Regions from separate parts of the Blautia sp. AF34-10 genome, predicted to be linked through region 3. Evidence: predicted binding sites of a transcription regulator. Region 3 holds the regulator's gene; each other region holds the start of a gene.

Evidence for each region. Region 3 encodes Rex, which represses fermentation and respiration genes when NADH is low (regulators of the CRP and FNR family bind a similar motif). Its sites were predicted from a motif close to ATTGTTAANTANTTAACAAT; they were not measured.
Region 1: DWZ60_RS10925 (L-lactate dehydrogenase) is a predicted target of Rex. The motif match lies at 6,645-6,664, and genes of this name have one in related genera.
Region 2: pckA (phosphoenolpyruvate carboxykinase (ATP)) is a predicted target of Rex. The motif match lies at 6,550-6,569, and genes of this name have one in related genera.

Annotation. Positions count from the first base shown of each region.
Region 1 covers NZ_QUED01000016.1:44,205-54,524, reverse strand. The annotation lists gene DWZ60_RS10955 (4Fe-4S dicluster domain-containing protein) at 1-818, opposite strand, end outside; gene DWZ60_RS10950 (4Fe-4S dicluster domain-containing protein) at 822-1,790, opposite strand; gene DWZ60_RS10945 (hydrogenase iron-sulfur subunit) at 1,775-2,227, opposite strand; gene DWZ60_RS10940 (CoB--CoM heterodisulfide reductase iron-sulfur subunit A family protein) at 2,218-4,206, opposite strand; gene DWZ60_RS10935 (4Fe-4S dicluster domain-containing protein) at 4,240-4,623, opposite strand; gene DWZ60_RS10930 (CoB--CoM heterodisulfide reductase iron-sulfur subunit B family protein) at 4,620-5,417, opposite strand; gene DWZ60_RS10925 (L-lactate dehydrogenase) at 5,624-6,571, opposite strand; gene DWZ60_RS10920 (Mur ligase family protein) at 7,075-8,625, opposite strand; gene DWZ60_RS10915 (MATE family efflux transporter) at 8,727-10,094, opposite strand; gene DWZ60_RS17115 (hypothetical protein) at 10,070-10,320, opposite strand, start outside.
Region 2 covers NZ_QUED01000013.1:6,164-16,483, reverse strand. The annotation lists gene DWZ60_RS09495 (ABC transporter substrate-binding protein) at 1-1,001, opposite strand, end outside; gene DWZ60_RS09490 (hypothetical protein) at 1,046-1,396, opposite strand; gene DWZ60_RS09485 (DMT family transporter) at 1,712-2,638, shown strand; gene DWZ60_RS09480 (AAA family ATPase) at 2,943-4,433, shown strand; gene pckA (phosphoenolpyruvate carboxykinase (ATP)) at 4,674-6,278, opposite strand; partial or broken gene DWZ60_RS20785 (MATE family efflux transporter) at 6,593-7,925, shown strand; gene DWZ60_RS09460 (AraC family transcriptional regulator) at 7,936-8,838, opposite strand; gene DWZ60_RS09455 (heavy-metal-associated domain-containing protein) at 9,128-9,382, shown strand; gene DWZ60_RS09450 (glutathione S-transferase C-terminal domain-containing protein) at 9,506-10,057, opposite strand; gene DWZ60_RS18125 (hypothetical protein) at 10,203-10,320, opposite strand, start outside.
Region 3 covers NZ_QUED01000006.1:139,037-149,356, reverse strand. The annotation lists gene DWZ60_RS05785 (M28 family metallopeptidase) at 1-202, shown strand, start outside; gene DWZ60_RS05780 (GNAT family N-acetyltransferase) at 281-775, shown strand; gene DWZ60_RS05775 (LysR family transcriptional regulator) at 744-1,631, opposite strand; gene DWZ60_RS05770 (MATE family efflux transporter) at 1,755-3,122, shown strand; gene DWZ60_RS05765 (S8 family peptidase) at 3,237-4,454, shown strand; gene DWZ60_RS05760 (NADP-dependent isocitrate dehydrogenase) at 4,620-5,822, shown strand; gene DWZ60_RS05755 (ABC-F family ATP-binding cassette domain-containing protein) at 5,922-7,847, opposite strand; gene DWZ60_RS05750 (redox-sensing transcriptional repressor Rex) at 8,002-8,658, shown strand; gene DWZ60_RS05745 (NAD(P)H-hydrate dehydratase) at 8,748-10,256, shown strand; gene DWZ60_RS18620 (hypothetical protein) at 10,308-10,320, shown strand, end outside.

The DNA.
Region 1 (10,320 bases), on a different contig from region 3:
ATGCAGGAATCCCAGCAGCGGTAACGCTGTACACCGTTTCCGGTGTTAAAGTCTTTGATATCGTAGCACTGGCAGGTCGGGCAGGAGAACGTACAGGTTCCGCAGCCTAAGCAGGCATCGGAAAGTTCTTTCCACTTCGGATCGTCAAAACGTTCTTTTGTCTTGCCAACGCCCCATCCCTCGAGGGAAAGGTTGCTGTTTGGCATCTTGTCGATCAGAGTACGGATTGCTTCTTTCTCAGCCTCTACTTCTTTGGTAAGATCCTGCTCGGTCAGGTAAGCTTTTACAAGCTCGGTCAGTTTCTGGCCTTTTTCGGTTTTTGCTTCCCATGCATAACCGTCAGCTACCTGCCACATAGCAACATCTGCTGCCGGTTCTGCAGCATCGATGCCGAAGGTTTTACAGAAGCAGCTGTCTTCCGGCTCATGACAAGCCAGGGAAACAACGATGCCGTGCTCTCTTCTTGCTGCATAGTAAACGTCTGCAGGCTCGCTTAAGAAAACGCGGTCCAGAACATCGAACGCTCTGACATCGCACGGACGAACGCCGAAGATAGCAAACGGTGCGTCTTTTAATGCAGCCGGTTCAATGCTGGTTTTATTTGCCTTCTGATAGCAGGAGTAAAGAATTTCACTCTGCGGGAAAAAGGCATCTTTCGGGGATTTTACGGTTTTTAAGGTATCGAGATCCACGTCTGCGTCCTCGGTCCAGAAACCGAAATTGGTAATTCCATTGTTTTGTACCGGAAGGAAAAGATCCATCTCCTTTGCAACAGCGGCAAGGAGCTCCGGCATTTTTTCTCTGCTAATCTGATACATCCCTTAACCCCTTTCCTTAACGATACTTGGCTCTACATCTTCCTGTGTGAAGTTGGTGAGCGGTGCACGGCTGTCGGTATCGGCGCCTGCCTGATACTCTCCGTAGAACTCGTCGATATCTTTGATGAATTTACGGTTCAGCAGGTGCAGCGGAATGTGCTGCGGACATACACGGGAACACTCGCCACAGTCGGTGCAGCGTCCGGCAACGTGGAATGCACGGATAATGTGGAACATCTGCTCTTCAAATGTAGTCGTATTTGCTTTCTGTGCGGTATCGTAACGGTCATTATCGAAGACACATTTGATACAGCTGCAGGCCGGACATACGTTACGGCATGCATTACAGCGGATACAGCGGGACAGTTCGTTCTGCCAGAATGCGAAACGCTCTTCCGGAGCCATTGCCTCGAGCTTCTCAACCAGTTCAAAACGGCCTTCTTTTGCCGGTTTCTCTTCGTCGCAGTTCTCTGCCAGCTCGTCGTAGGCAACGTGTTTTCCGCCCTTGCAGGCTTTGCATCTTTCCAGGATAACATCCTCTCTTGCGAGCTCTTTGTCGCCGTAAACAGTTGCCACTTTGATGGTATCGCCGTCTTCTGTTACAGCGGTAATACCCTTGCATCCTGCTTCACGGATCTTTTCGATATCGAGTTTTCCATCGCAGCCGATGCCGACGATATAGGTTTTCTCGCGATCCACACGATGCTCTTTGATTAACTGATTAAAGCTGTAAGTATCACACGGTTTTAAGAAAACGAGTGTTTTTCCTTCTTCTTTCGATGCTTTAATCATGTATTTGCTAAGGTTTGCGCCGCAGAATCCGTCGTAGGTAAACTCGGAAAGGCTCTCGGCAGTCTCGAAGAATGCAGGCTCTGCACTGAAATCAGTGTCACCTTTTCTCCAGCCAAGAACACGGACTACGGTACCGTCAGACAGAAGCTCTTTTGCGCGGGATACTAATTTTTCTTGCATCGTAAATCCTCCAATCTGACATTCTTACCAAGGCTTGTAACCTGCTCGATGAACTCGTTCATGGTCTGGGAGAATTTCACACCTTCTGCGGCGGATACCCATTCCACACGGGTACGTCCGTTCTCAACGCCCATGTAATCCAGCATGGAGAACAGCAGGGTCATACGTCTTCTTGCATAATAGTTTCCTGTGCTGTAATGGCAGTCTCCCGGATGGCATCCGCAGAGGATGACTCCGTCAGCGCCCTTCTGGAATGCTCTTAAGATGAAGAGCGGATTGACACGGCAGGAACATGGAACACGGATGATCTTTACGTCTGCCGGATAGGAAAGACGGCTGGAACCTGCCAGGTCTGCTCCTGCATAGGAGCACCAGTTGCAGCAGAATGCCACGATGACTGGCTTAAATTCTTTGTTTTCGTTGTTATCTATCGGCATATTGCATCTACCTCCGCGAGAATTTGTCTATTGGAGAATCCTTTCAGGTCCATAGCGCCGGACGGACATGCAACGGTACATGCACCGCATCCATGGCAAAGTGCGCCGTTAACGACTGCCACATGTCTGGTTTCACGGATTCCATGGTCGTTGACCTGACGGTCTTCGTAGGAAATTGCGCCGTATGGGCAGACTTTTTCACAGGATGCACATCCATTACAGAACAGCGGATTGGATTCTGCTGTACACGGGTTGGTGGTCAGTTTGTCTTTTGCCAGCAGTCCGACTACTTTGACAGCAGCAGCTCCTGCCTGTGCAACGGTCTCCGGGATATCTTTCGGTCCCTGGCATACGCCGGAGAGGAAGACACCTGCGGTCGGGGACTCTACCGGACGCAGTTTTGCGTGTGCCTCAGTAAAGAAATCGTTGGTATCCATACTTGCGGTCAGCATGGTAGCCAGTTTTCTTGCATCTTTGCTCGGCTCGATGGCAGTTGCAAGGACAACAAGGTCTGCTTCCATTTTGATCTGACGGTTGTCAAGCAGGTCGGAACCCTGTACCAGAAGACGTCCGTTCGGTGCCTCGGATACTTTTCCTACCTGACCTTTGATATAGTCTACACTAAACTCTTCTACTGCACGGCGATAGAACTCATCGAAGTTCTTACCCGGAGTACGAACATCAATGTAGAAGACATGTACATTGACATCCGGATAATGGTCACGCACCAGCATGGCCTGTTTTGCGGTGTACATACAGCAGATCTTGGAGCAGTAGCTCTTTCCTCTGCAGGTCACGTCACGAGAACCGACACACTGGATAAATACGATATCCTTCGGATGCTCGCCGTTGGAAAGACGTACTACTTTACCGCCTGTCGGGCCGGCAGCATTCATCAGACGCTCCATCTCAAGGGAGGTAATTACGTCTTTGCTCTGGTTGTAATAATATTCGTCAAACTTGTCCAGACTGATGGTATCGAAACCAGTTGCCACAACGATTGCGCCGTACTCTCTGGTGATTACTTCATCTTTCTGGTCGTAGTTTACTGCACCTGCTGCACAGACTTTGGAGCAGATACCGCATTTTCCGGTTTTGAAGTGGATACAGTTTGCAGTATCAATAACCGGTACGTTCGGAACTGCCTGTGCGAACGGTGTGTAGATTGCAGTACGGTTGGACAAGCCTCTGTTGAACTCGCTCAGGTTCTTCTTGGAAGGACATTTCTCCTGACAGAGTCCGCATCCGGTACATTTGTCCATATCTACGTATCTTGCTTTCTTACGGATGTCTACTTTGAAATCACCGACGAATCCGCCAACGCTCTCTACCTCACTGTAGGTATAGATGTTGATCTTCTCATGCGCGTTTACCTCTCCCATACGAGGAGTCAGGATACAGGAAGAACAGTCGAGGGTCGGGAATGTCTTGTCAAGCTGTGACATTCTTCCGCCGATACTCGGGGTCTTCTCTACGATATCTACTTCATAGCCTGCATCTGCGATATCCAGTGCAGTCTGAATACCTGCGATACCGCCTCCGATCACCAGCGCACGTTTTACAACGCGGCTCTCGCCCGGGGTAAGCGGGGTATCCAGCATAACTTTAGCAACGGCTGCACGGGCCAGAATTACGGCCTTCTCGGTAGCCTCTTCCATGTCTTTATGAATCCAGGAACACTGCTCACGAATGTTTGCAATCTCCAGCTGATACGGGTTCAGGCCCGCTTTTTCTGCTGCTTTGCGGAACGTTCCTTCATGCATACGCGGAGAGCAGGAACAGATGACAACGCCGGTCAGATGCTCGTTCTGAATGGCATCGATCACTTTCTGCTGACCCGTTTCGGAACACATATACTGATAATCCTCTGCATGAACAACACCCGGCTCTTTGCTGATGACGTCAACAACTTTTTTGACATCAACCGTAGCCGCAATATTTGTACCGCAGTGGCAGACAAATACTCCTATTCTTTGCACTTTTCTCTCACCTTTCTGTGGATGGGTTGTTTTTTACTTTCTATATTTACGGAATGCACTCATCAGCAGCTGCTGCGGAGTCTCATCGTCCAGAAGTGCCGGTATTTCATCCGGGGAGAGATAATTCTCACCTTTCTGGCGGATGACAGAAAGACGGACTGCCTCGATCAGTTTGGCAGGTTTTACGTCTCTTGGACAGCGCTCTACGCATGCGAAGCAGGAGAGGCATTTCCAGATGGACTTGGAGTTCATCAGTGCTTCCACATCGCCGTTCTGTACATAGGATACGAACTGATGCGGACGGATGTCCATCTCATTGTAAGCAGGGCAGGATGCAGAGCATTTACCGCATCTCATACATTTTCTGGTATCCACGCCGGCGATGGCACGGATTTCATCGGATGTTACAATTTTCATGCCTGCACCTCCTCTTTGATGCCGAGTGCTTCTGCAAGAAGCTCGGTAAAGTAGGTAACCGGAAGACCTTCTTTTGTTCCGTTATTGCGCAGGTTGTACATGCAAAGCGGACATGCGGTGATCAGTTCTTCTGCTCCTTTGTAGGATGCGGACGCCATGATCTGGTCTACCATGTTGGATGCCATTTTCTTTTCTTTCAGGGATATGTAGCCACCGCAGCACTCATTTCTCATCGGATATACGACCGGTGTTGCGCCAAGGGCCTTGATAAAATCTTCAATGATTGTCGGATTCTCCGGATCGTCAAACTGCATTGTGGTGCTCGGACGAAGCAGCATACAGCCGTAATATGCGCCGATTTTTCTTCCTTTTAATGGGTTTACCACTTTCTCTTTGATCTTGTCAAATCCAACGACGTCACGCAGCACTTCCAGATAATGAAGTACTTTCGTTTCGCCAAGATATGGCTCGGAAAGAGCCATGTAGTTGTTTACTTTTGTCTGAATGTCTTCTACATTCGCCATGTCATCGTTTACGCGTTTGATCACGTGATGACAGGCGGAACAGACTGTGATCAGATCCTGTCCTTTTTCTTTGGCGTCTGCTAAGGCGCGAACCGAAGAAAGTTTTGTGGCGATTTCATCGGATGCCTGTGGATACACAGCTCCGCAGCACTGCCAGTTTTCAATTTCTTCCAGTTCAAATCCCAGAACTTTTGCGCACTCTCTGGCATAATGATCCAGATCTTTTGCTTTGTTCTTCAGCGTACAGCCCGGAAAATAACTGTAGGTCATGGAATTGCTCCTTTCTTACTTGCTCCTGTTGGTTTCCATTTTTCCTGCGGTATCTTCTGTCCGGCACCGGAAAAGTTTCCGGTACTCTTTTTATGTACACCCGGCGGAAAATTTCTTCAGGCGCACGTTAAGGCAGTGGGAGATACCGCTCTTTCGCACTTTCTGCCACTGCCATAAATTTTATGTTTTGAGCTTATTGCCCGCTCTTAGTGCTCGATCTGTGCGATAACTGCTTTTAATGCGTCGGCACTTGCTTTGAGTTTTTCTACTTCCTCTTTTGTCATACGCATCGGAATCTTGCCCTGTACGCCTTTCGGTCCAACGAGGGTCAGTGTGCTTAAGCATACATCCTCGATGCCGTACTCACCGTGCATCATGGAAGATACGGTTGCTACAGAATCGGAAGAAGAAAGAATGGTTGCTACCAGTTTGCATACTGCAACAGATACTGCATAGAAAGTAGCTCCTTTGTTTGCAATAACCTGTCCGCCGGAAGTTCTTACGTACTCCAGCATAGCATCTTTGTCGATCTTGGTTACGTTCCTGCCCATTTTTTCTACGGTCTCGTAGTACTCGTCCAGACTGACACCGGAAACGTAAGCGCCGCTCCACGGAATGAAGGAAGTATCGCCGTGCTCACCGAATACGTAAGCGTGGATGTTTTTCTGGGCAATGTTGAGGTGTTCAGACAGTCCGCAGCGAAGTCTCGCGGAATCCAGCATGGTACCAGAACCAAGGATCTGGTTTTCCGGAAGTCCGGAGATCTTTGTAAACACGTAGGTCATGATATCAACCGGGTTGCTTACAATGATGTAGATGGCATTCGGAGCCGCTTTTACGATTTCCGGTGTGATGGATTTTAAGATGTTTACGTTGGTCTGGGTCAGCTCAATACGGGTCTGGCCAGGCTTTCTTGCAATACCGGAAGTAATAATTACGATATCAGAGTCCTTGGCATCCTCATACTCACCTGCGATGATGGAGACCGGATCGCGGAAGCAGGTACCCTGCGCGATATCCATAACCTCTCCCTCTACTTTTTTCTTGTTAATATCGATGAGAACAATCTCAGACGCGATGTCTTCGTTCGACAGTGTATAGGCGATCGTAGATCCAACGCTTCCAGCTCCAATGATGGTAATCTTGCTGCTCATAAATACTCCTTTCTAAAATACCCCTAGTTGGTTTTTGTGATTGATAAATTTTTCACTTTCCTTATCATAGCACTATGACAAGAATTTAACAAGTGTTTTTTTCGAGCATTTTCGTGAAATCTTTTTTCTCACTGAGCCCGTACGCTTCCAGAAGGGGTGTTCTGGATATATTTCAATACAATTATACCATTTTTTGTTCTTTTTCACAAGAATTCTTTCCAAAAACTTACAGCTTTGTCCTTCATCCCGCAGAATTCGTCTTTTTCCGCATGGTTCCCGGGTTTTTGCTTTCTGTGTTTAGTTTCACACGTCTAACTTTCGTTCGTTATATTTTTAACAACTTTTCGTCATACGGGCTAGTTTCTGTCCTTCTTTTCTACATTTTGTAGGATGTATCCGCCAAATTTCCTGTCTGATTTTCATTTCTGCTGCCGCCAGACGCAAAAAAGACACGGATTTTTCTGTTCCGTGTCTTTTTTGCTCTGTTTTTTCTGTTTTTGCTTCTATTCTTCTGTTTCACGAGCCGTTGCCGCTTCGGCAAATGCATTTCCATATTCGGCAAGCGCCTCTTTTGCATAGACGGCATCTGACCGGTACGGCACATTTCCGTTTCCGACGTGCATCGTCACGTCCGCGCCTTTTCCAAGGATCAGAACAACCTCTCCCGGTACGGCGCCAAGAATCGCCTCCCGGATTGCTGCTCCGCGGTCCATGCGGATCTGGAAGGATGCACCTTCCTTTGCTATGTACCCGCCGATCTCCTCACAGATCGCCTGCGGATCTTCGTTTCCCGGATCATCCGGTACGAGGAAAATCCGGTCCGCCCGTTTTCCGGAAATCTCACCCATATCTTTTCTGCGGTTGAATGCTTTTCCGCCCGGGGTTCCGAACACAACGCTTACGCGGCTCCCCGGGTATTCGAGTGCTACGGTATCAAACATTTTTTCAAAACTCAGGCCATTGTGCGCGAAATCCACGATCGCCGTGACCTCGCCCGCGCTGCTCTCATACGTCTCCATCCTTCCCGGAACGGTGACGCCAAGGAGGCTTTCCTTGATCAGCGAAACCGGGATTCCCATCGACCAGGCAGCCGCAATGGCAGCTACGGCATTCTCCACATTGAAGGCTCCGTGCACCGGCAGGGTAAAATCTTCCGAGAAATCCGGTCCTGCCACATGGAAATAGAATTTTCCTCTGCCCGGCTTGATATCACTCACGCGGATTACAGCATTTTCTTTCGATCCAAACGTAACGACGCGCTCACATTTTGCCGCAGCTTTCAGGATTTCCCCGATATGGTCGCTGTCCAGGTTCACGCAGGCGCAGGTGCAGCGGTCGAAGATCTTTAATTTCGACTGGAAATAATCATCAAAATCCTTGTGCTCCGTCGGGCTGATGTGGTCCTTGGAGATGTTCAGGAAAATGGCGGTATCAAAATGCGTGTTTCCGACTCTCTCGTATTTGAGCGCCTGGGAGGATACTTCCATCACCATATGGGAAAGGCCTGCATCTACGGCATTGCGCATATGACGGCACAGCTCCAGGGATTCCGGCGTGGTGAGCGTTGATGCTTCTCTCGTCTTTCCGTCGTAATATTCAATCGAACTTAACAGTGCACATCCGTTTCCGCCCTGTTTTTTCAGGCAGGCATCGAGCATCGACTGCAGGTAGTAGGCTGTCGTTGTCTTTCCTTTTGTTCCGGTCAGCGCCGTGACATGCAGCGACTTTGCCGGATAATCGTAAAACGCCTCACCCAGCACAAACTGTGCTTTTCTGGCATCGTTGACGATGAGCGCCGGAATTTCTTTTCCCGCTTCGTATTTTTTTTCACTTACATAGGCAACAGCACCGCGGTTTACGGCGTCTTTTAAGTATGCCTCTTTGAATGCAGCTCCTTTGCAGAGAAACAGCGTTCCCTGATCCGCTCCGCCCGAAAAATACGTTACGAGGGTAACGGGTCTGTCCTCTCCTTCTTTTCCTTCCGGCTCTGCAAATTCCACCAGAAGGTCTTCCTGCTCCAGAAGTTTCTTATATTCTAATACCGACTGTTTCATAGGATATCTTCCTCTCTTCTATGGGATTCTTTTTCAGCTTTCCTAAAATCCAGGCTCCATTATACCAGAATTGAAACAGCTTGTCCATCTTGCGGCACGGCTTACATCATCTGCGCATTTTTCTCAAAAAGAGAACGAAGCGTTTTTGCGCAGTACAGGTACGCCGGAACGAGAAACAGATCGGCGAGAATCCATGCCACCGGGCTTGCGAAGCAGACTGCGGTGTAACCAAAATACGGAACCAGGAAAAAGGCTACCACCGAACGGCCGATCATCTCGCAGACGCCGGCAAGGATTGCAAATTTGCTGAAGCCCATGCCCTGCACGGTAAAGCGTACGACATTGACAAGGGTCAGCGGAATGTAAAATACCATGTTGATCAGCAGCATCTGACGCGCCTGGTCGAGGATGACCGTCTCAGATGCATCTACAAAGAGAAGCGAAATCTGGCGGGACCACAGAAACATGACTCCTAAAATGACCACGGAATACACGCTTCCAATAATGGAACTTGTCAAAATACCGGTGTTGACACGATCCATCTTCTTCGCACCGACGTTCTGTCCGGCATACGTCGCCATAGTGGAGCCGAGCGCGTCGAACGGACAGCAGCAGAACATGGAAATTTTACCGGCAGCCGTAACAGATGCAACCGCAGTGGAACCAAGGCCGTTGACAGCGGTCTGCAAAATAACACTTCCGATCGCGGTGATTGAATACTGCAGTCCCATCGGGATTCCCATATTGCACAGATTAAGCACATAATGCTTGTGCAGCTTCCAGTCCTCTCTCGTAAAAGCAAGGATGGTGAATTTTTTCTTCATATAAAAGAGACACAGGAATCCAGAGACTCCCTGCGCGATAATCGTCGCCCACGCGGTTCCCGCTACTCCCATCGGGCGGACCAGCGCAAGATCTAGCACGATATTCAGTATTGAAGAGATACCGAGGAAAATCAGTGGGGAGCGGCTGTCGCCGAGGCTCCGCATGATTGCTGATGTCTGGTTATAGAGCACCATAAGCGGAATTCCGAGGAAAATAACAAAGATGTAAGCGTATGCACCGTCCAGAATATCGGACGGGGTTTTCATCAGAATCAGAATGTCGCGGCACCAGATGCAGACAAGAACGGTCATCACCACGGAAAGAATACCGGCCAGGACGGCTCCATTTCCTACATACCGGCACAGCGCTTTCCGGTCTCCTGCCCCGAACATCTGCGCAACCGGAATTGCAAATCCGCTGCAGACTCCCATACAGAATCCCACGATCATAAAGTTGATCGAACCTGTGCTTCCAACAGCCGCGAGCGCTTTCGCGCCTAAGAATTTTCCTACAATAATCGTATCGACCATGCTGTAAAACTGCTGGAACAGCATGCCGAGCAGCAGCGGCAGTGCAAACCCCAGAATCAGTTTTACCGGGCTGCCGTTTGTCAGATCTTTTACTGCACTTTTCTTTGTTGCCATGTGATGTCCTCCCTATTGTCGTATGTTTTTGCTTCCCCTTTTTGTCGAATCTCATGCCATTTTATATCTTGTTTTCTCAGAATGCAATCCCGTAATACTGCCGAATTAAGAGACGTTTTTTCATCACTTTTACGTGTTTTTGACATGGCGGCCGCCTGTGCAGGAATTCTGTTTTTTTGCGCACGCCAAAAGCGGCTGCGGCAGGTTCCCGTTCCGGAACGCTGTG
Region 2 (10,320 bases), on a different contig from region 3:
TTTCCGTTGTACTCACGGATTCCGTCTCCGTCGGTGTCTACGATTCCGGCATCGTCCAGAAGCTTCTTAGCACCTTCTACATCGGCATTGGACCACTGATACTCTTTTAAGGCATCCTGATCCACCATAGCCTGCTCAGCATCGGTCGGGTTCATGACAGAACGCGGAACATCTGCGAAGGTAGGAGACTGTCCGGACATTGCTGAAGAAATAACCTGATCGTAGTCAACTGCCATAGCGATTGCCTTACGAACAGCTACCTGATCCAGTCCTTCTACTTCTGTATTAAAGAACAGGGTAGGCATTGTCATACACAGCTGATACGGTGCTTCATCAACATAGGTAGAAATCGGAAGATCCTGCTCTAACCACAATTTCTGAAGGTCTGTGATGAATATCTGTGCCACATCAATATCACCATTCTGGAATGCGGTGGTAGCTGCTGCGTTATCTTTAAAGATCGGGTGAGAAATATATTTCGGAACCGGAAGCTTACCCCACATGGAATCTGCCTGTCCCCAATAATTATCATCGCGGATCAGAACTACGTTCTGGTCATTGTCAAAGTATTTTTTGTACGGTCCGGAAGTTACCAGATCGTCCATCTTATCCATTTTAATTGCTTCAGCATCGTTGTTGTTTCTGTCAGCTACGGTCTTTAAATAATTTTCCTGCATGATGTAGAGCATCGGCAGATATCTTTCCGCGAGAACCGGGTTAACTGCTTCGCCGGAGTCATCGGTTGTCAGTTTGAAGACTACGGTACTGTCATCCTGTGCAACAACATCTGCAATGTAGCTCTTCATTTCAGCGCCGGTAGAAGAATTGTAATCTACATGTGCATGATAGGTAGCTGCTACATCTTTTGCAGTAACCGGTGTGCCGTCATTCCATTTTGCGTCAGCTTTGATTTTCACTGTGATCTCGGTACGATTGTCGTTCCATACTGGATCTCCGTCTGCAAGCAACGGATACATTTTTGCATCCAGTGGATTCCACATATAAAGAGTTTCATAAACAAGTACACGTGAAGCATCGCCCTGTGCTATAACCATTGCATTGTTTGAGTTTGCGGACATTGGGTTGTAATCGTTGACGGTACCCCACTGCTGTCCTGCGAAGTAAAGAGTTTCATTTCTTGGAGCTCTCCTACCACATCATCTGAACCTGTGGTATCTTCGCTGGAAGCATCTGCTGTGCTGGAAGATGCTGCTGTGGCATCGCTTGATGCATCTGCTGTTCCGCTGGAGGATGCTGTTGTTCCTCCGGATGATGCTGTTGTTCCTCCGGATGAACCGGTGCTTGTACTTCCGCTGTCTCCACATCCGGCAAGCATCGTTCCTGCCATTGTCACTGTCATTAACAGTGCAAGGACTTTCATGTTACGCTTTTTCATACTTTTTACCTCCTTAAGGTTTTCGTTCTTGCTTGATGAATTCATTATACACAAAGACTGTTAGAAAAACAGTGTCTATTTTTTGTTTTTGGTGTTCTTTTTTTGTTTTATGTTGGTTAAATTGCTCATTTTACTCTTTTTAACTCCCTTTGTTCTGCTCATTTTTCACATATCCATTTTCGCAACATCTGCACTATTTCGTCATTATGATTATTTGTGCTATTTTTCCGTCTTTTCCGACATTTTTCCGTTCGCTTTTTCCATCTCTTTGTGCTATGATGAATATCGTATCAATTTCAGGAGGTTTTTTCTATTATGAATACTGTTTCTCATAAGTACCGACAGTCAGCGCTTCTGCTTCTGACCGCTGCGATCTGGGGTTCTGCCTTTGTCGCACAGCAGACCGGTATGGATTATGTCGGACCTTTTACGTTCAACGCGGCACGAAACCTGCTCGGCGGACTTACGCTTCTTCCGCTGATTGTCTTTTTCTCCTCACGTAAAAAGCGAACCCTACCGCCAGATGCTTCGTCAGAAAATACCACACAGCCAAAAACGCTCTGGGCGGGCGGTATTCTCTGCGGCATCGCACTGTTTGTCGCCTCAACCCTGCAGCAGATCGGCATCCAGTACACAACCGTCGGAAAGGCCGGTTTTATCACTGCACTTTACATCGTACTTGTTCCGGTCTGCGGCCTGTTCCTCCGAAAACGTGTACAGCCGAAGGTCTGGCTCGCAGTTCTCATTGCCGTCGCCGGTCTCTATCTGCTCTGCATGACAGACGGATCCTTCTCTTTGCAGAAGGGCGATCTTCTTGTGCTTGCCTGTGCGCTCGGATTTACCGTACATATTCTGGTTATTGATCATTTTTCTCCGCTTGTCAGCGGCATCAAAATGTCCTGCATTCAGTTTTTTACCTGTTCGATCCTGTCCGCTGTCTGTATGGTTCTCTTTGAAACCGTAAACTTCTCCGATCTTCTGCACGCCTGGATGCCGATTCTCTATGCCGGAATTCTCTCTTCAGGTATTGGCTATACCCTGCAGATCATCGGGCAGAAAGGATTAAATCCTACCATGGCTTCTCTGCTGATGAGCCTGGAATCCGTTTTTTCTGTTCTTGCCGGTTGGATTCTCCTTCATCAGGCTCTCTCCGCTCGCGAGCTCTCCGGCTGTATTCTGATGTTTGCAGCGATCGTGCTGGTACAGCTTCCGAACTTTCACAAAGCCAATGCTGTTTCCTGATGTTATTCCTTTTTCAGTGTAAGAAAGATTTCTGTTTTGCGAGCTTCTTTCTTACGGCAGCTTGCTTTAATGACATAATTCCCCTCCGCCGCAGTGTGATCCTGCCCGGAGGGCTTTTTTTACGCCATCCGAAAATTTAACCGAATCGAGTAAGTCCCCTGCTTCCATTGCGAATATCCGCCTGCCTAACATTTTTATAGCATAAAAATACAAAATTCTGCATATTGATTGCAGGATTTTTTAATTCGTGCTACACTGTTTTTATTGTACCAATAAGCACTTATTTTTATTAGGAGGTTCTGTCATGCCCGTTTTTGATTTCAGCAATTCCCCGGAAAAAGCAAAAGTTTCCGAATGTACGTATACTGTTTTCCGCACAAACGCACCGTTTACTTCTCCGGATCAGCCGATCCTAATTCTGGATACAAAAGAGAAGGCTTTCCCGCATCATCCCTGTGGTATTTTCACAAACCCATCCAAACGGACCTCGTTTGAATTTAAAGACGAAGAAGATGCCTTCATTGCCGACATCCTTCAGATCGATGCCCGTTTTGTCAGCCTTTTAAAATGGCTCGGTGAAAACCATATCAATGTCCGCCTTTCCGGTACACAAACATCCGACGGTTATGCAGTTTACAAAATCCGCGAGATCGCTTTCGGTGGCGGCGCAAAGCTTTCGGCTGAGGATGGATTTTTACAGTTTATGATTGAACGTCTCCTCGCCAGCAATGCACCGGAAGAAGAAATCGAAGATGAAGACCAGGAAGAAACCGGTGACAGCATGAAACTCACCAGCATCCAATCCATTACTGATTTTATGAACTGTGCCGGAAGAACACTGCCGGATAATATCCGCCTTTGGGCGCGTCGAAATCTCGCTGTTGCCCGATCCCACGAGGTTTCTCCGGAGGAGCGTCGTCACGCACAGCGCGCTCTTTCCATGATGATGAATATCCAGTGGAAAAGCAATTATTTTGAAGCCATTGATCCGGTAGAAGCACGCCGGATCCTTGATGAAGAACTGTACGGCATGGAACGCGTGAAGCAGAGAATTATCGAAACTATCATTCAGATTAACCGGACTCATACACTGCCGGCCTATGGTCTGTTGTTGATCGGTCCTGCCGGAACTGGAAAATCACAGATTGCTTATGCCGTTGCGCGTATCTTAAAACTGCCGTGGACAACACTCGATATGAGTTCAATCAATGACCCGGAACAGCTGACCGGAAGCTCCCGCATTTACGCAAACGCAAAACCGGGAATCATCATGGATGCTTTTTCCATGGCCGGCGAATCCAACCTCGTCTTTATCATCAACGAACTCGACAAGGCTGCCTCCGGCAAGGGTAATGGAAACCCGGCAGACGTTCTGCTGACCCTTCTTGATAATCTTGGTTTTACCGATAACTATATCGAATGTATGATCCCGACCGTCGGTGTATACCCGATTGCAACCGCAAACGACAAGGACCAGATCAGTGCTCCGCTGATGTCCCGCTTCGCTGTGATTGAAATTCCGGATTACACACCGGAAGAAAAGAAAATCATTTTCTCCCGCTATGCACTTCCAAAGGTGTTAAAACGTATCGGTATGAAAGAAAAAGAATGCATTCTGACGCCGGAAGGACTCGATGCCGTAATCTCCTGCCACGAAAACACAAGCGGTATTCGTGATCTTGAGCAGGCTGCTGAACATATCGCAGCAAATGCACTATATCAGATAGAAGTCAACCACGTTTCTTCTGTTGCCTTTGACGCAGAAATGGTACGTGAACTGCTCTTGTCCTGCTGATCTGCCTTATTTTCTATTTTGAAGGCGTATCAGGGTACGGCGAAAACCAGTGACGCAACAATTCACGCTCTGTGGTGCTGAAATTTTTTGCATTATTTTAGAGTGTGCTGTAAAATAGTTTCCTGTCCCCTCAGTCTGTACTTTCGGGCAGGGAACTATTTTATTTCTCCAGATATTTTCATAAAAGAAAGCCCCTGACACTTTCATGTCAGGGGCTTCCTTTCGGTCAATTCAGAAAATTTATTTCTGCGGACCAGCGGAAACAAGTGCTTTACCAGCAGCGTTTCCTTCGTATTTTGCAAAGTTCTTGATGAATCTTTCAGCCAGATCCAGTGCTTTGGTCTCCCACTCGGAAGCATCAGCATAGGTATCGCGAGGATCCAGGATAGCCGGATCAACGCCCGGAAGTTCAGTCGGAACTTCGAAGTTGAAGTACGGAATAGTCTTCGTCGGAGCTTCGTTGATAGCACCGCTTAAGATTGCATCGATGATTCCACGGGTATCACGGATGGAGATACGTTTTCCGGTTCCGTTCCAGCCTGTGTTAACCAGGTATGCTTTTGCTCCGCTCTTCTCCATTTTCTTAACAAGCTCTTCTGCATATTTGGTTGGGTGCAGTTCCAGGAATGCCTGGCCGAAGCATGCAGAGAAGGTAGGAGTCGGCTCGGTAATTCCGCGCTCGGTTCCTGCAAGTTTTGCAGTAAATCCGGACAGGAAGTAGTACTGAGTCTGCTCTGGTGTCAGAACAGATACTGGCGGAAGTACGCCGAATGCATCTGCGGACAGGAAGATAACATTCTTAGCTGCCGGTGCAGAAGAAATCGGGCGAACGATGTTCTCAATGTGGTTGATCGGATAAGATACACGAGTATTCTCGGTTACGCTCTTATCATTGAAGTCAATTTTGCCTTCTGCATCAACAGTAACGTTCTCAAGCAGAGCGTCACGTCTGATTGCGTTGTAGATATCCGGCTCAGACTCTTTGTCCAGGTTGATAACTTTTGCATAGCAGCCGCCCTCGAAGTTGAATACTCCGTTGTCATCCCAGCCGTGCTCGTCATCACCGATCAGAAGACGTTTCGGGTCTGTGGAAAGTGTTGTTTTTCCTGTTCCGGAAAGTCCAAAGAAAATTGCGGTGTTCTCACCGTTCAGGTCTGTGTTTGCAGAGCAGTGCATGGAAGCGATGCCTTTCAGCGGCAGATAGTAGTTCATCATGGAGAACATACCTTTCTTCATCTCTCCGCCGTACCATGTGTTGATGATAACCTGCTCACGGCTTGTGATGTTGAATACTACTGCTGTCTCAGAGTTCAGACCCAGCTCTTTGTAGTTCTCAACTTTTGCTTTGGATGCGTTGTATACAACGAAATCCGGCTCGAAGTTCTCAAGCTCTTCTGCTGTAGGTTTGATGAACATGTTAGTTACGAAATGTGCCTGCCAAGCTACCTCAACGATGAAGCGGATAGCCATACGGGTATCTTTATTTGCGCCGCAGAATGCATCTACAACGAACAGTCTTTTGTTGGAGAGCTCTTTTTTGGCGATCTCTTTTACTGCTGCCCATGCTTCCTGGGTTGCCGGATGGTTATCGTTTTTGTACTCATCAGAAGTCCACCATACAGTATCTTTCGAGTTCTCGTCCACAACGATGTATTTGTCTTTCGGTGAACGGCCTGTATAGATACCGGTCATAACGTTAACTGCACCAAGCTCTGTCTCCCGGCCTTTTTCATAGCCTTCCAGCTCTGGTTTTGTCTCTTCCTCAAATAACTGCTCATAAGAAGGGTTGTACACAATTTCTGTGGTACCGGTGATGCCATACTTTGTTAAATCGATCTGTGCCATCTTGTAATTAACCTCTTTCCTTTGATAGTAATACTGCTTCATTCTGCAAAATGCAGAAATTTGAAGGTATCCTTTAGAAGAAACCGGACCAGCCGGCCTCTTCTACTCTAATTATACATAAAAGGCCAAAAAAATCAACTGAAAATCTTCCGTTTTTTTACAGAACGTGTCCCAAAATCTGTAAAAATTTTATAAACTTCGATTTTTCGAAGTTTTCTGACAATTGCATTTTTGTACACTTCATCCTGCAAATTGACATTTTTTGATTTTTTATGTTATAATATTAATAATTATGTTCGGAAAGAAGTTTCTTTATGTATTACGATCTGACCCGCGGGAAAATCTCCCGCTCTCTTATCCTGTTTGCCCTGCCGATGATCGCAGGAAATCTGTTGCAGCAGTTTTACAACATTGCCGACACCCTGATCGTCGGACGCGTTCTCGGAAGCAATGCGCTCGCCGCCGTCGGCTCCTCCTATACGCTGATGACGTTTCTGACTTCCATTTTTCTCGGCCTGTCGATGGGCGCCGGTGCGCTCTTTTCGATTTATCAGGGACGAAAAGATCTTTCTTCTTTAAAACTTTCGATTCTCCACGCGTTTCTGCTGATCCTTGCCGTTACGCTCGTGCTGAATCTCGCTGTTTATGCAGGCATCGAGCCGATCCTTACGTTTCTTCGCGTCCCGGATGAAGTCCGTCCCGGCATGCGGACGTATCTTCTGATTATCTTTGCCGGCCTTATTGCAACATCCGTATACAATTTCTTTTCCTGTATGCTGCGCGCGCTCGGAAACTCTTCTGTGCCGCTGATTTTTCTCGCTGTCTCTGCTGTGCTGAACATTGCACTGGATCTGCTCTTTGTCGCTGTACTGCCGTTCGGCATCGCAGGCGCGGCGCTCGCTACGGTTCTTGCGCAGTATGTGTCCGCCGTCGGTATTCTGCTCTATGTGCTGCTCCGCTGCCGCATGTGGCTGCCGTCAAAAAAAGAATGGCGTTTCAGCATTCCATTTTAAAAGAGATTCTGAATCTTTCTTCGATGACCTGCATTCAGCAGTCGGTCATGAATTTCGGCATTCTGATGGTACAGGGGCTCGTCAACAGCTTCGGTCCGGCGGTCATGGCGGCATTTGCGGCCGCGGTGAAAATTGATACCTTTGCCTATCTGCCGGTGCAGGATTTCGGAAATGCCTACTCCACTTTCACCGCACAGAATTACGGGGCCGGAAATCACGAGCGGATCCGGCGCGGCACGAAAGATGCTTTTGCACTGAGCGCTGCTTTTTCCATCGTCATTTCTCTGCTTGTCAATCTGTTCGCGCATCCGCTGATGCAGATTTTCGTGAAAGCATCAGAAATGGAGGTCATCGCGATCGGCGTACAGTACCTGCGGCTGGAAGGCTCGTTCTATCTCGCATCGGATGGCTGTTTCTGCTGTACGGGTATTACCGCGCTGTCAAACGCGCCGAGATGTCGGTTGTTCTGACCGTCATTTCGCTTGGCATGCGTGTGGCGCTGGCATACCTTTTCTCCGCCACGGCGCTTGGCGTTGCCGGAATCTGGATCGCTATTCCGATCGGCTGGGCACTGGCTGATATGACCGGACTTTTCTTCCTGCGGCGTGCATTCCGATCGCAGAAGCCTGCATAAGTTCCGAATCTTATATCGCAGTACGGTTTTCTGCGGATAAACTGCGGAACTGCCCCGGCGTCTGGTGCATGCGTTCCTGGAAGACGCGGTTAAAATAGCTGATATTTCGGAATCCGCAGTCGCTCGCAATCTTGCTGATCGCCTCCTCGGTGGAAAGCAGCAGCCGGCAGCTCTCGGCAATCCGCAGGTTATTGACATACGTCACGGCGGAAATATGCATAATCGACTTAAAGAAGCGGCAGAAAGCGCTCTCACTCATATGAAACTGGCTCGCCAGTTCCGCGATTTCGAGATTCTCACAGAAATGAGCATTCATGTATGTGAGGATCTCTTTCATTCTGCTGACACGGTAATTCGTCGAGGCATCCGTTTTTCCGCCGTTCTTTTCTGCCGCACTGTAATATCCCTGCCAGATTTTCAGAAGTTCCGCTTTTAACAGCAGCTCCCAGCCCGGTTCTTTTCTTTCCTGCAGATTTCGGATCTCCTGCATGGCCTGTGCCGTTTTTTCTGCAAGGCGTGTCCCCCGCTCTGTCTTGGATGGAAAACGGATCTCGGAGGACAGCACTGGTTCGATATACTGCTGCTGGATCCGGTCAAGCGATGTGCCGGACAGAAAACGCGGCTGGAATACAACGGCAAGAAACGTAAATTCCTGTCCGTCGATTCCCTCTACCTCATGCAGACGGTTTGCATTGACAAAGGCGGTCTCCCCTTCCCGCAGGAGAAAGGTCTCGGTATCCATATGAAAAACAGCTTCGCCCTTTACTGCATAAAAGAGCTCCACTTCCTCATGCCAGTGGCAGTACACCCGCACGGTACTCTGCAGGTCTGTCTCGAAAACGTGAATGCTCAGCGGAAAAAGCTCATCACCGTGGGGCTGTGTTTCTTTTCGGTAATTCATCTGTGAGAGCATATTTTTGTCTCCTCTCTTGTTTTGCTCTGCTGTCCCAATTGTAACACGAACTTTGCGATTCCGGCAAGTTTCCATGTTCTGCCGGAGAATCGCCCTTCCATGACCGTATTTTTCCTTCTTAAATGATAATAATTATCATATTTTATCAGCTTATTGACATTTCTTTTCATCCGCGCTATATTTTAGATACCCCGATAGGGTATGTGATTTCAAATTTTTCATCAAACTCCAGGAATACCGTCCGGCACGCTTTCGTTTCGCTGTATTCCCGGAAGAAAGCAGGTATTGTATGATTAAAACAGTCTTAAAAATTGATGGTATGATGTGCGGCATGTGCGAATCCCATATGAACGATGTAGTCCGCAAGAGCTGCTCTCCAAAAAAAGTAAACTCTTCTGCAAAAAACGGCGAGACCGTTGTCATCAGCGAAGCGCCGCTCGATATTCCGTATCTGAAACAGCAGATCAAGGACATCGGATATGAGCTGGTTTCGTATACGAGTGAGCCGTATGAGAAAAAGGGATTTTTCCATTTCGGACGATAAGCGGATTTCATGCCTTTCCTTTTGCAGTTTGTGCGTCGGAAAAAAAGCACCTTTTCAGAAGTTTATTTCCTTTTGGAAATCTGCCTCTGAAACGGTGTTTTCTATTTTTTATCTATGATTTGATCAGCCGCAGCAGCATCCGCAGGACGGCGGCGTTTCTTTCTCCTCTTTTTTCGGAGATTCTGCGCCCAGATCGTACCAGGTCGGGTCGATGTCGAATCTGCGGTTGTTTCCAAGATAGATCGGATGGGTCGGGTCTGAGGACAGGTAGGCGCGCTCGGTCGAAACCTTCCACTGTGCATCCCAGTCAATCTTCGGAAGTGCCAGATCGTAGTGTGTGCTGGCGCAGAAGCCGTCTTCCTCTCCCTCAATTCTTCCCTGGCGGATGATGGCTGCAAAATCTGTGTGATGTGCAAATGCCGGAATCTGGTACAGATCTTTTAAGTAATCCGAAACATTTTTCAGATCCTGCACACGGTATTTCACCGGTCCGAGGTAACGGGAATATAAGAGGTCAAAGCGCACAAGGGTAACATAAAGCGCTGCGTCTGCCTCGGTCACAAAGTCTCCTGCCAGGAAACGGGTGGCTCCAAGTGCTGTTTCGAGCTCTTCGAGGGCTCCGTAGAACTGTTTTGCACTTTCTACGTACTGTGCCAGTTCTACGGCATTCAGCATCGTATCCAGCGGCCCGGCGATCTTTTTCTTTACTTCTTCAGCGGCTGCTATGGACGATTTTGCATTTGCTGTTGGTGACAGCTCCGGTCCGTCCGGCAGTTCGCGGATTTCGGCAAGAATCGTCTGATAATCTTCTTCTCTAGTATCAGCCAGCGGCGGAAGGCTTGCCGGATCTATTCATCTTGTCAATCTCTTCCCGCAGCTCCACCGGATACAGCTCCGGCGCGCCTTTTTTGTGCCATGGGCGGAAGTTGACCTCGAAA
Region 3 (10,320 bases):
CGGAAATGTCGCCCCGATTCACTGCCGCTACGATGTCAAAGATGTGATGTCGATGGAGCAGCTGCAAAAAGATATTGATTTCCTGACAGTATTTACCGGAAGATTCGCAAACGCAGCGGTCTGCCCGGTGGCAAGAGAAATACCGGAAACGATTCGGAAACAATTGGATGAATATTTGTTTCGCAAGAGAAAAGAAGCCTGATATACTTCGATCACGGATATGAGCAGCGAGACGAATTGCAAATAGGAAAAAGAACGACAGTGGCAGGAGAGAGAAACCATGAAAAAAATAGAACTGGTAGAAATCAGGCAGGTAAACGATGCCCTTGCAGAAATGGTTGCGCTGTTTCGAGTAGAACTGCGTTCCTATAAAGGAATTGCATCAAAACCGAACGTGGAAGACGGACGGGAAGAAATGAAGGAATACCTTTTAGCAGGATTTCCAGTGTTTGCCGCCACGGTGCATGGCGAATACGCAGGTTATGTTGTCTGTCGTATTGAGAGCGAGGTGGTGTGGGTGGAATCCATCTTTGTCAGAGAAGAGTACCGCCGGCAGGGAGTTGCTGCCGCACTGCATGGCAAGGCAGAAGAAATTGCAGCTTCTTATGGAAACGATACGGTTTACAACTATGTCCATCCCAATAACCACAGGATGATTGAATTTTTGGGAAAGCGTGGTTACACCGTTCTGAATCTAATTGAGATTCGTAAACCGTATCTGAATGAAAAACTGACGCAGACGATTACGGTTGGGGAACATGAATTTGATTATTGAGGGAGTCATTTTCATCCCACAATTCCAGAAAAGCCCGAAGTTCAGACGGAAGGCGCCCCTTGCGCCAGGCAAGCAGGATTTCGGTTGTAAGGTCTGCATCTGTGATGGTGCAGGCCTTTAATTTATGGGTAAGATTCAGCATGGAGGCCGGCAGAAGAGCGATGCCAAGGCCTTTTTCTGCCATTGTCATTGCCGTGCGGGCGTCCTCGCAGGTGAGATAGATATCGCAGAACAGACCCGCCTGCTCGAAAGCGGAGAGCATGTATTTCCGGTAGCGGTTCGACAGAATCAGCGGCTGCTCGGCAAGTTCCGTAAGCGAAAGGGTTTCACGCCCGGCAAAAAGCGGGTGAGAAGGGAGTGCCATGGCGGTGATGCTCTCTTTTAAAAGGGTCTTCGTCTCGCAACCATTTAAAACGATTGGCGTGCGGAGCGTGGTGAGATCCACCATGTGATTTTCGAGCTGGTCTTTTAAAGCAAAGGTAGAACCCTCGTGGACATCAAAATGGATGTGCGGGTATTTCCGGGAAAATCGCAGGAGATAGTCGGCGAGCAGCGAAACGGTGGATGGCGTCATGCCGATGTGGAGTGTCGCAGACTGACTGGATTTTACGACTTCGCGCCTGGTGAGATCCGCAAGCATCAGAAGCGTTCCTGCCTGTTCATACAGTGTTTTTCCTGCCTCGGTCAGGGTGATTTTCTTTGTACCGCGGATGAGAAGAGGCACCTGAAGCTCTTCCTCCAGCATTTTGATCTGATAACTTAACGGCGGCTGTGTCATATGCAGCACCCGTGCCGCCCCGCTGATGGTTCCCGCGTCCACGATGGCGCGGAAGTATTCGAGTTGTCGAAGTTCCATAAAAATCCTCCTGAAAAAACTATATAAAAATTATTCAATTTCAATATAAAAACAATAATTTACATATAGAATACGCCATGCTATACTGAAAAGCAAGTGAAAAAGAAGGGAATGAGGGAACAAATGAAACGAATTGATTTCGAACATGGAACCGTAACCGGAAACATCTTCGGGGCAGCGCTCCCGATGCTGGTTGCTCAGATTTTGAGTCTGCTGTACAATATTGTAGACCGCGTCTACATCGCGCGGATCCCGGAGGTAGGAACGGCGGCACTCGGTGCAGTCGGTCTGTGCTTTCCGCTGATCGTTATCATCACAGCATTCAGCAACTTGTTTGGAAGCGGCGGCGCTCCGCTGTTTTCGATTGAGAGTGGAAAGAATGATCAAAAAAAGGCGGAACGTATTATGAATACGTCGTATTCCATGGTATGTGTCTGTGCTGTCATACTGATGGTGATCGGCTTTTTGTTTGCTCGTCCACTGCTGTCGCTGTTCGGTGCATCGGCAGATGCGATGGTATACGCGTATCCTTATATGATGATTTATCTGATCGGAACTTTGCCGTCGATGGTGGCAACCGGCATGAACCCGTTCATCAACGCGCAGGGCTATTCGACCGTTGGCATGCTTTCCGTCACGATCGGAGCGGTCGCAAACCTGCTGCTTGACCCGCTGTTTATCTTTGTATTTGGTTTTGGTGTGCAGGGGGCTGCGATTGCAACTGTGATTTCCCAGACACTTTCCGCCGTGTTCGTTCTGTATTTCCTGACCCGGAAATCGGAACTGAAAGTGCGCTTTGTGCGGAAAGATGAAATTTCTGAGTGTGCAGGCTATGCGAAAAATATTGTCAGTCTCGGTACCGCCGGATTTATCATGCAGCTGACCAACAGCCTTGTCACGATCTGCTGCAACAATGTACTTTCTGTGACCGGCGGTGATATTTACATCTCTGTTATGACGATCGTATCGAGCGTGCGTCAGCTCGTCGAGACACCGATCTATGCAATGAATGAGGGAACTTCTCCAATTTTGAGCTATAATTACGGTGCACGCCGTCCGGCCCGCGTGCGCAAGGCGATGTGTGTCATGAGTGCGATGATCCTCGGCTATACCGCAGTGATGTGGAGCGTGATTGTTCTGGCGCCGCATGCGCTGATCGGTATTTTCAGTTCGGATGCGGTACTGACCGCAGATGCGGTTCCGGCTCTGAAGCAGTACTTTGCAGCATTCATTTTCATGGATCTGCAGTACATTGGACAGACCGTATTCAAATCTCTGAATAAAAAGAAACAGGCGATCTTTTTCTCCCTGCTCCGAAAAGTCTTCATTGTTGTACCGCTCACCTATCTGATGCCGTACGTACTCCACATGGGAACGGACGGTGTCTTCCTTGCCGAACCGGTATCAAACGTAATCGGCGGAAGTCTCTGCTTTATCACCATGCTGATTCTGGTTCTGCCGGAATTGAAGCGAATGGAGCAGCAGAAGTAATGTTTTTGAAAAGTTTCTGAAAAAAGGACAGGAAGATCTTTACCGAAACGGTTTTGGCAGATATCTTCCTGTTTTTTATTGCCATACATACAATATGATGCCTCGGACAATCTGATGCGCATTGGAGTCCCGGCGCTCCGCATTCTGGCAGTGGCCTATCTGCTTTCGATTCCAGGCCTGATCTATCAGGCGGCGTTGCAGGGACTTTCCCTTGGAAAAGAAAGTATGTACATATCCATGACACGCCAGGCGATTCTGCCGCTGGTGTTTGCATTTCTTCTCAAAGGATTTGGAAACCTGAATCTGATATGGGCGCCTTTGTCCTGGCTGAGCTCTGCGGCATCCCGCTTGCAGCAGCTCTCTGGAAACGGAAAGGGGAAAAGCAGATTCAGTTTTAAGTATAGAAAAGAAAAACAAAAAGGCTGTTCTTTGCGAAAGGCAGCCTTTTTTGCATACCATAAGATAAGAATACACAGGGGCTTATGGATGAAAGAGCAGGAAAATCTGACAGGAAAAGGAATTACAGCCGCCGTGCTGGATACAGGGATTTTTCCCCATATGGATTTTGACGGCCGGATTGTAGCCTTCCGGGATCTTGTGTACGGGCGGGAGACGCCTTACGATGACAATGGACACGGAACGCATGTCTGTGGTATCCTTGGCGGAAGTGGAAGAGCGTCCGGCGGAAAATACCAGGGTGCGGCACCGGGATGCCGGTTTGTCGTAGTGAAGATTCTGGACCGAAGGGGAAATGGAAGAAAGCAGGATATCCTCGCGGCGATTGACTGGGTGTGCAAAGAGCGAATAAGACTTAATATCCGCATTTTAAATATTTCAGTGGGAACAACAGAGCAGGAAAAAACGGTGGATGATCTGCTAGTACAGGCGGTGGAGCGCGCCTGGGATGACGGGATCACTGTTGTGACAGCGGCCGGAAATCTGGGGCCCGCTCCGGGCAGTATTACGGCGCCGGGGAACAGCAGAAAAGTGATCACCGTGGGAGCGGGCGATCTGCTGGAGCCAAGAAGAGGAATCTCCGGATGCGGCCCGACACGGGACTGCGTCTGCAAACCGGATCTTGTCGCGCCTGGAAAACGTCTCATTTCCTGCGCGCCTGGAAGAAGCAGGAAGGAATATGTGGTGAAGAGCGGCACCTCGATGGCGGCACCGCGGGTGTCCGGAGCCGTGGCTTTGGCACTTGAACGGGTTCCGGATCTTACAAATGTCCAGGCGAAAATGCTGCTTTGCGAATCGGCGAGAGACCTTGGCCTTCCGCGCAACCGTCAGGGGCATGGGATGCTTCAAACAGACCGTTTTCTGTCTCTTCTGTGAGACACTGTGCGGCAGCATAAAAAAAGAAAAATGAAGGAAAACACCTCTCATCCTGCAAAAATTGTGTGAATTTATGGGAAAATGCCAAAAAATCAGGCGAATTTTGACTTGACAAGCTATAGGATACTTTATACAATAAACGGGAATAGAAAAAGGAGGCCTACTATGGAAAAAATTCAGATGACCACTCCTCTGGTAGAGATGGATGGAGATGAGATGACCAGAATTCTCTGGAAAATGATCAAAGATGAGCTGCTTCTCCCGTTTATTGACCTGAAAACGGAATATTACGATCTGGGACTGGAACACAGAAACGAGACGAACGATCAGGTAACCGTAGATTCCGCAAACGCTACCAAGAAATACGGTGTAGCAGTCAAATGTGCCACCATTACGCCGAATGCAGCGCGTATGACCGAGTACAATCTGAAAGAAATGTGGAAGAGCCCGAACGGAACGATCCGTGCCATGCTCGACGGAACCGTTTTCCGTACCCCGATTGTCGTAAAAGGCATCGAGCCGTGCGTGCGCAACTGGAAAAAACCGATCACGATTGCCCGTCATGCATACGGAGATGTCTATAAAAATGCAGAAATGCGCATTCCGGGACCGGGAAAAGCAGAGCTGGTTTATACGGCTGAGGACGGCACCGAGACAAGAGAGCTGATCCACAACTTCACCGGCGCCGGTGTCATTCAGGGCATGCACAATCTGGATAACTCCATAGAAAGCTTTGCGAGAAGCTGTTTCGAGTACGCACTGTCCACGAAACAGGATCTGTGGTTTGCAAGCAAGGATACGATTTCCAAGAAGTATGATCACCGCTTCAAGGATATCTTCCAGGAGATCTTCGATGCAGAGTACAAAGAGAAATTTGCAGAAGCAGGCATTACCTACTTCTACACTCTGATCGACGACGCCGTTGCCCGCATCATGAAAGCAGAGGGCGGCTTTATCTGGGCCTGCAAGAACTACGACGGCGATGTCATGAGCGACATGGTATCCTCCGCCTTCGGTTCCCTTGCGATGATGACTTCTGTTCTCGTATCCCCGCACGGATATTACGAGTACGAGGCTGCGCACGGAACCGTACAGCGCCACTATTACCGTCACTTAAAAGGTGAGGAGACATCCACCAACTCCGTGGCCACCATTTTTGCATGGACCGGCGCACTCAGAAAACGCGGGGAAATGGATGGAAACGCAGAACTTTCCGCATTTGCAGACCGTCTGGAAAAAGCAACGATCGCAACGATCGAGAGTGGAAAAATGACAAAAGACCTTGCGCTGATCACCACCATGGAAAATCCGACCGTATTAAACAGCCGTGATTTCATCCTGGCCATCCGCGAGGAGCTGGAGAAATAATTAAACGAAGCAAAAAAGAAAGCCGATCCGGCATTCCCGCAAAAAGGGATGCGCCGGACCGGCTTTTTCTGTTTTGAATTTTTCCGGGGAAAACCAGGTCTATTCGGCAAGCTCTTCCCATTTTTCATACAGCTCTTCGAGTTCCGCGGCAATCTCTGCTTTCTCTTTGCTTAATTTCACACACTCTGCCACATTCGTTGCGACTTCCGGTTTCGACATTTCCTCATCAATTTCCGAATCGCGTGTCTCAAGCTCTTCAATTCGTTTCTCCGTCTTTTTCAGCTCGTTTTCTTTCTTGCGGAGACGTGCCTGTTCTTCTTTCTGCGCTTTCCAGTCCAGCTTTGTGGAGGAGGCTTCGGAAGGAGCCGCTGTTTCTTCCGGAGCGGCGGCATCGGCAGCAGGAGCATAGATGCGGGTCAGCTCTTCTTTTTTCTCCAGATAGTAATCGTAATTTCCGATATAGTTGACGAGTGTCTGTCCCGTCAGCTCCAGAATCCGGGTTGCGGTCTGGTTAATAAAATAACGATCGTGGGAGACATATAGCACCGTTCCGGTGTAGTCCTTCAGTGCATTTTCCAGAATCTCTTTAGAGACGATATCGAGGTGGTTGGTCGGCTCGTCGAGGATCAGGAAGTTGGCGTTCGAGAGCATCAGCTTGGCAAGGGAAATTCGTCCGCGCTCACCGCCGCTCAAGGTATGAATCGGTTGGAAGACATCGTCGTTTGTAAACAGGAAGGCGGCCAGCACATTTCGGATTTCGGTGTTTGTCAGATATGGATACGCGTCGGAAATCTCCTGGAAAATGGTCTTTTCCATGTGGAGCACCTGATGCTCCTGATCGTAGTAACCGATCTGTACACGGCTTCCAAGTGTAAAAGAGCCGGCATCCGGGCGGATGACTTCGTTTAAGATCTTTAAGATCGTCGTTTTTCCCGTTCCGTTGTTTCCGATGATTGCCACGCGCTCGCCGCGCTTGATTTCGAAATTCAGATCCTGGAAAAGCGTCTGTCCCGGGAAGGCTTTGGAGAGGTGCTCGACGGTCAGCACATCGTTTCCGCTTGTGATGCGCGGTTCCAGACGGATCCGCATATCGGAGCGTACTTCGGTCGGCTTTTCCAGCACATCCATTTTGTCCAGCATTTTTTCACGGCTCTCGGCGCGTTTGATGGATTTCTCGCGGTTGAAAGATTTCAGCTTTGCAATGACTTCTTCCTGATGGTGGATTTCCTGCTGCTGGTTGACCCAGGCATGGTAAGCGGCTTCACGGAGCATTGCTTTTTTCTGACTGTAGGCGGTATAGTTTCCCTCAAAAGTTGTTACTTTTTTATTGTCCACTTCAACGACTTTTGTGACAACGCGGTCGAGAAAGTAACGGTCATGGGAGACGATCAGGACGGCTCCGCTGTAATTTAAAAGATACGTTTCGAGCCAGGAGATCGAGTCCATATCGAGGTGGTTGGTCGGCTCGTCGAGCAGAATGATGTCCGGTTTGGTAAGCAGCAGTTTACCAAGTGCCACGCGGGTCTTCTGACCGCCGGAGAGGGAGTCCACCTGTTTTTCAAAATCGCTCTCGGAAAAGCCAAGACCTTTTAAAACACCGACGACTTCACTGCGGTACGCGTATCCGTTTTCCAGTTCAAAGGTATGGGAGAGGCGGGTGTAGGTGGAAAGAAGTTCATCCAGCTCTGCACCGGATTTTGTATTCATATCACTTTCCATCTGACGGAGGCGTTCCTCCATATCGATCAGATTCTGTTTCGCGGTCAGCACTTCCTGGTAAATGGAAAGGTGTCCGGTCAGATCCTGATGCTGGGCGAGATAGCCCATCGTCTTTCCTTTGGAGAGGATGACCTCTCCCTCATCGGCCCTCATTTCGCCGATGATGATTTTTAACAGCGTCGATTTTCCGGCACCGTTGATGCCGACCAGTGCGGCTTTTTCGCGTTCTTCTATATGAAAAGATGCATTTTTGATAATTTCCGTTGTCCCGAATGCTTTCGAGATATTCTGACATGCAAGAATCATGTGGTTCCTCCAGATAACATATTTCTGTATTTTGACATAATACACCATCCTTATTATAGAGAGTAATACACAAAATTTCAAGAAATCTTTGACAATTTTCTATCAACCATATATAATATGAATATATGCAGGTGTAAATAAGGAGGAATTTATCTTGGAAGAAAAAGGAATTTCGCGGGCAGTTATCAAAAGACTTCCTAGATATTATCGTTACCTGGGCGAATTGCTGGAGGACGGAGTAGAACGGATCTCTTCCGGTGAGCTGAGCGAGCGGATGAAAGTGACAGCTTCCCAGATTCGCCAGGATTTAAATAATTTCGGCGGCTTCGGCCAGCAGGGGTATGGTTATAACGTGCGGTATCTGTACAGCGAGATTGGAAAAATTTTAGGTCTGGACAGAGTCCACAATATGATTTTTGTCGGAGCCGGAAATCTGGGACAGGCGCTTGCTAATTATGCGGCCTTTGAAAGAAGCGGATTCAAAACGGTCGGTATTTTTGACGTCAACCCGGTATTAAAAGGAATCTCCGTGCGCGGAATTGAAATCCGCATGGCGGACGAGCTTCCGGAATTTATCAAGGAACACCATGTAGAGATTGCGGCTTTGACACTGCCAAAAGCAAAAGCGGTAGAGATGGCAGAGATTCTCGTGGACAACGGTGTAAAAGCAATCTGGAATTTTGCACATACCGATCTAAACTTAAAACTTCCGAAAGATGTGATCGTCGAGAACGTCCATCTTTCCGAAAGTCTGATGCGTCTCTCCTACAATCTGACCAGATATGAGGCGGAGCATCCAAAGAACAATTAAGAAACCAAAACAAAAGCAGGAGAGTCTTCGGGAAACCGGAGACTTTTTCTGTTCACTTTCCGGATAAGGCAGGAAAAGGAGGAAAAGCGATGAAACGGGTTCTTACAGCAGCACAGATGAAGCAGGCAGACCGCAATACGATCGAAACCATGGGGGTACCGTCCCTGGTACTGATGGAGCGCGCAGCGCTGTCCTGCGTGGAGGAGCTTCAAAATGGAACATGGGATACAGGAAAAGTCCTTGCTGTGTGCGGTCCCGGAAATAATGGAGGGGACGGTGCGGCAATTGCACGGATTTTAAAGACGAAAGGGGTGGATGCGGAACTGTTCTGTCTTGGAAATCCGGAAAAATACAGCGAAGGCATGAGAGCACAGAAGAAAATTGCGGAAAATTATGGGGTCCGTGAGGTTAAGAATCCGGATTTCCGGGAATATACTGTTATCATAGATGCCATCTTTGGAATTGGCGTATCCCGTCCGCTGGCAGGGGAGTACCGGAGGGCAGTGGAAGCAATCTGCGCAAGCGGTGTTCCTGTTCTTGCCGTGGACATCCCTTCGGGGATCCACACGGATACCGGAGAGGTCCTTGATGCGGCGGTGAAAGCCAGAGCCACGGTGACATTTGCCTGTGCAAAGCCAGGGCTTCTCTTTGATCCCGGAAAACGATATGCCGGAGAGGTCCTGGTCCGTGATATCGGAATCGGCTTTGATGCAGGAGAAGAGGAGACGCCCTGGTACGGTTCAGTGGAAAAAGAAGATCTGGACCGGTTTCTTACCCGCACGCCGATGGGAAATAAGGGAACCTTCGGAAAGGTGCTGGTACTTGCCGGTTCCGGTGCCATGTGCGGAGCCGCTGTTTTGTGTGCCAGGGCAGTCCTTGCATCCGGTGCCGGCATGGTAAAGGTTGTGACAGAGGAAAGAAACCGTACGCCGCTTTTCTGTGCCCTGCCGGAAGCAATGGCGGATTTCTGGAAGGAGGATGAGCCGCTTCCGGAAGAAGCCCTGCTGCAGGATCTCGCCTGGGCGGACGCTGTTGTTGCGGGACCGGGACTTTCCAAAAGCCGGACGGCAAAAGAACTGCTCGTTTTTACGGTGCAGCACACAGAAGTTCCTCTTGTTCTGGATGCAGATGCGCTGAACCTGATTGCAGAAGATGCAGAGATTCTTTCGGGCTGCCGGGCAGAAAAAATTTTAACGCCTCATGTAGGAGAGCTTGCACGGCTGCTGCACATGACCATTGCAGAATGCCAGTGTGACCCGGCAGGAAGCGCCGGAAGGGCAGCCGAAAAATACCAGGCCTGCTGTGTACGAAAGGATTCCGTAACCGTGACAGCAGAGGAAGGGCGTGAGCAGTATTACATAAACACAAGCGGAAGCAGTGCGCTTGCGACGGCGGGAAGCGGCGATGTGCTCGCGGGAATCACAGGCGCCTTTGCAGCAAAACGTCAGTGTGAAAAAAACGAGAAAAAAATCAGCCTTGCCAAAACAGCGGCACTGGCGGCATATGCGCATGGAAAGGCGGGAGAGGCTGCGGAAGAAAACAGCAGTGCTTCCTATGTAACAGCATCCGAGATTATCAGAGGATTGCAGTCAATCTGAGCAAAGCAGATCAGAATCACGGGTTCCCAAAAGGACTCCGGGCGGACTTTTTTGAAGCGCCGGA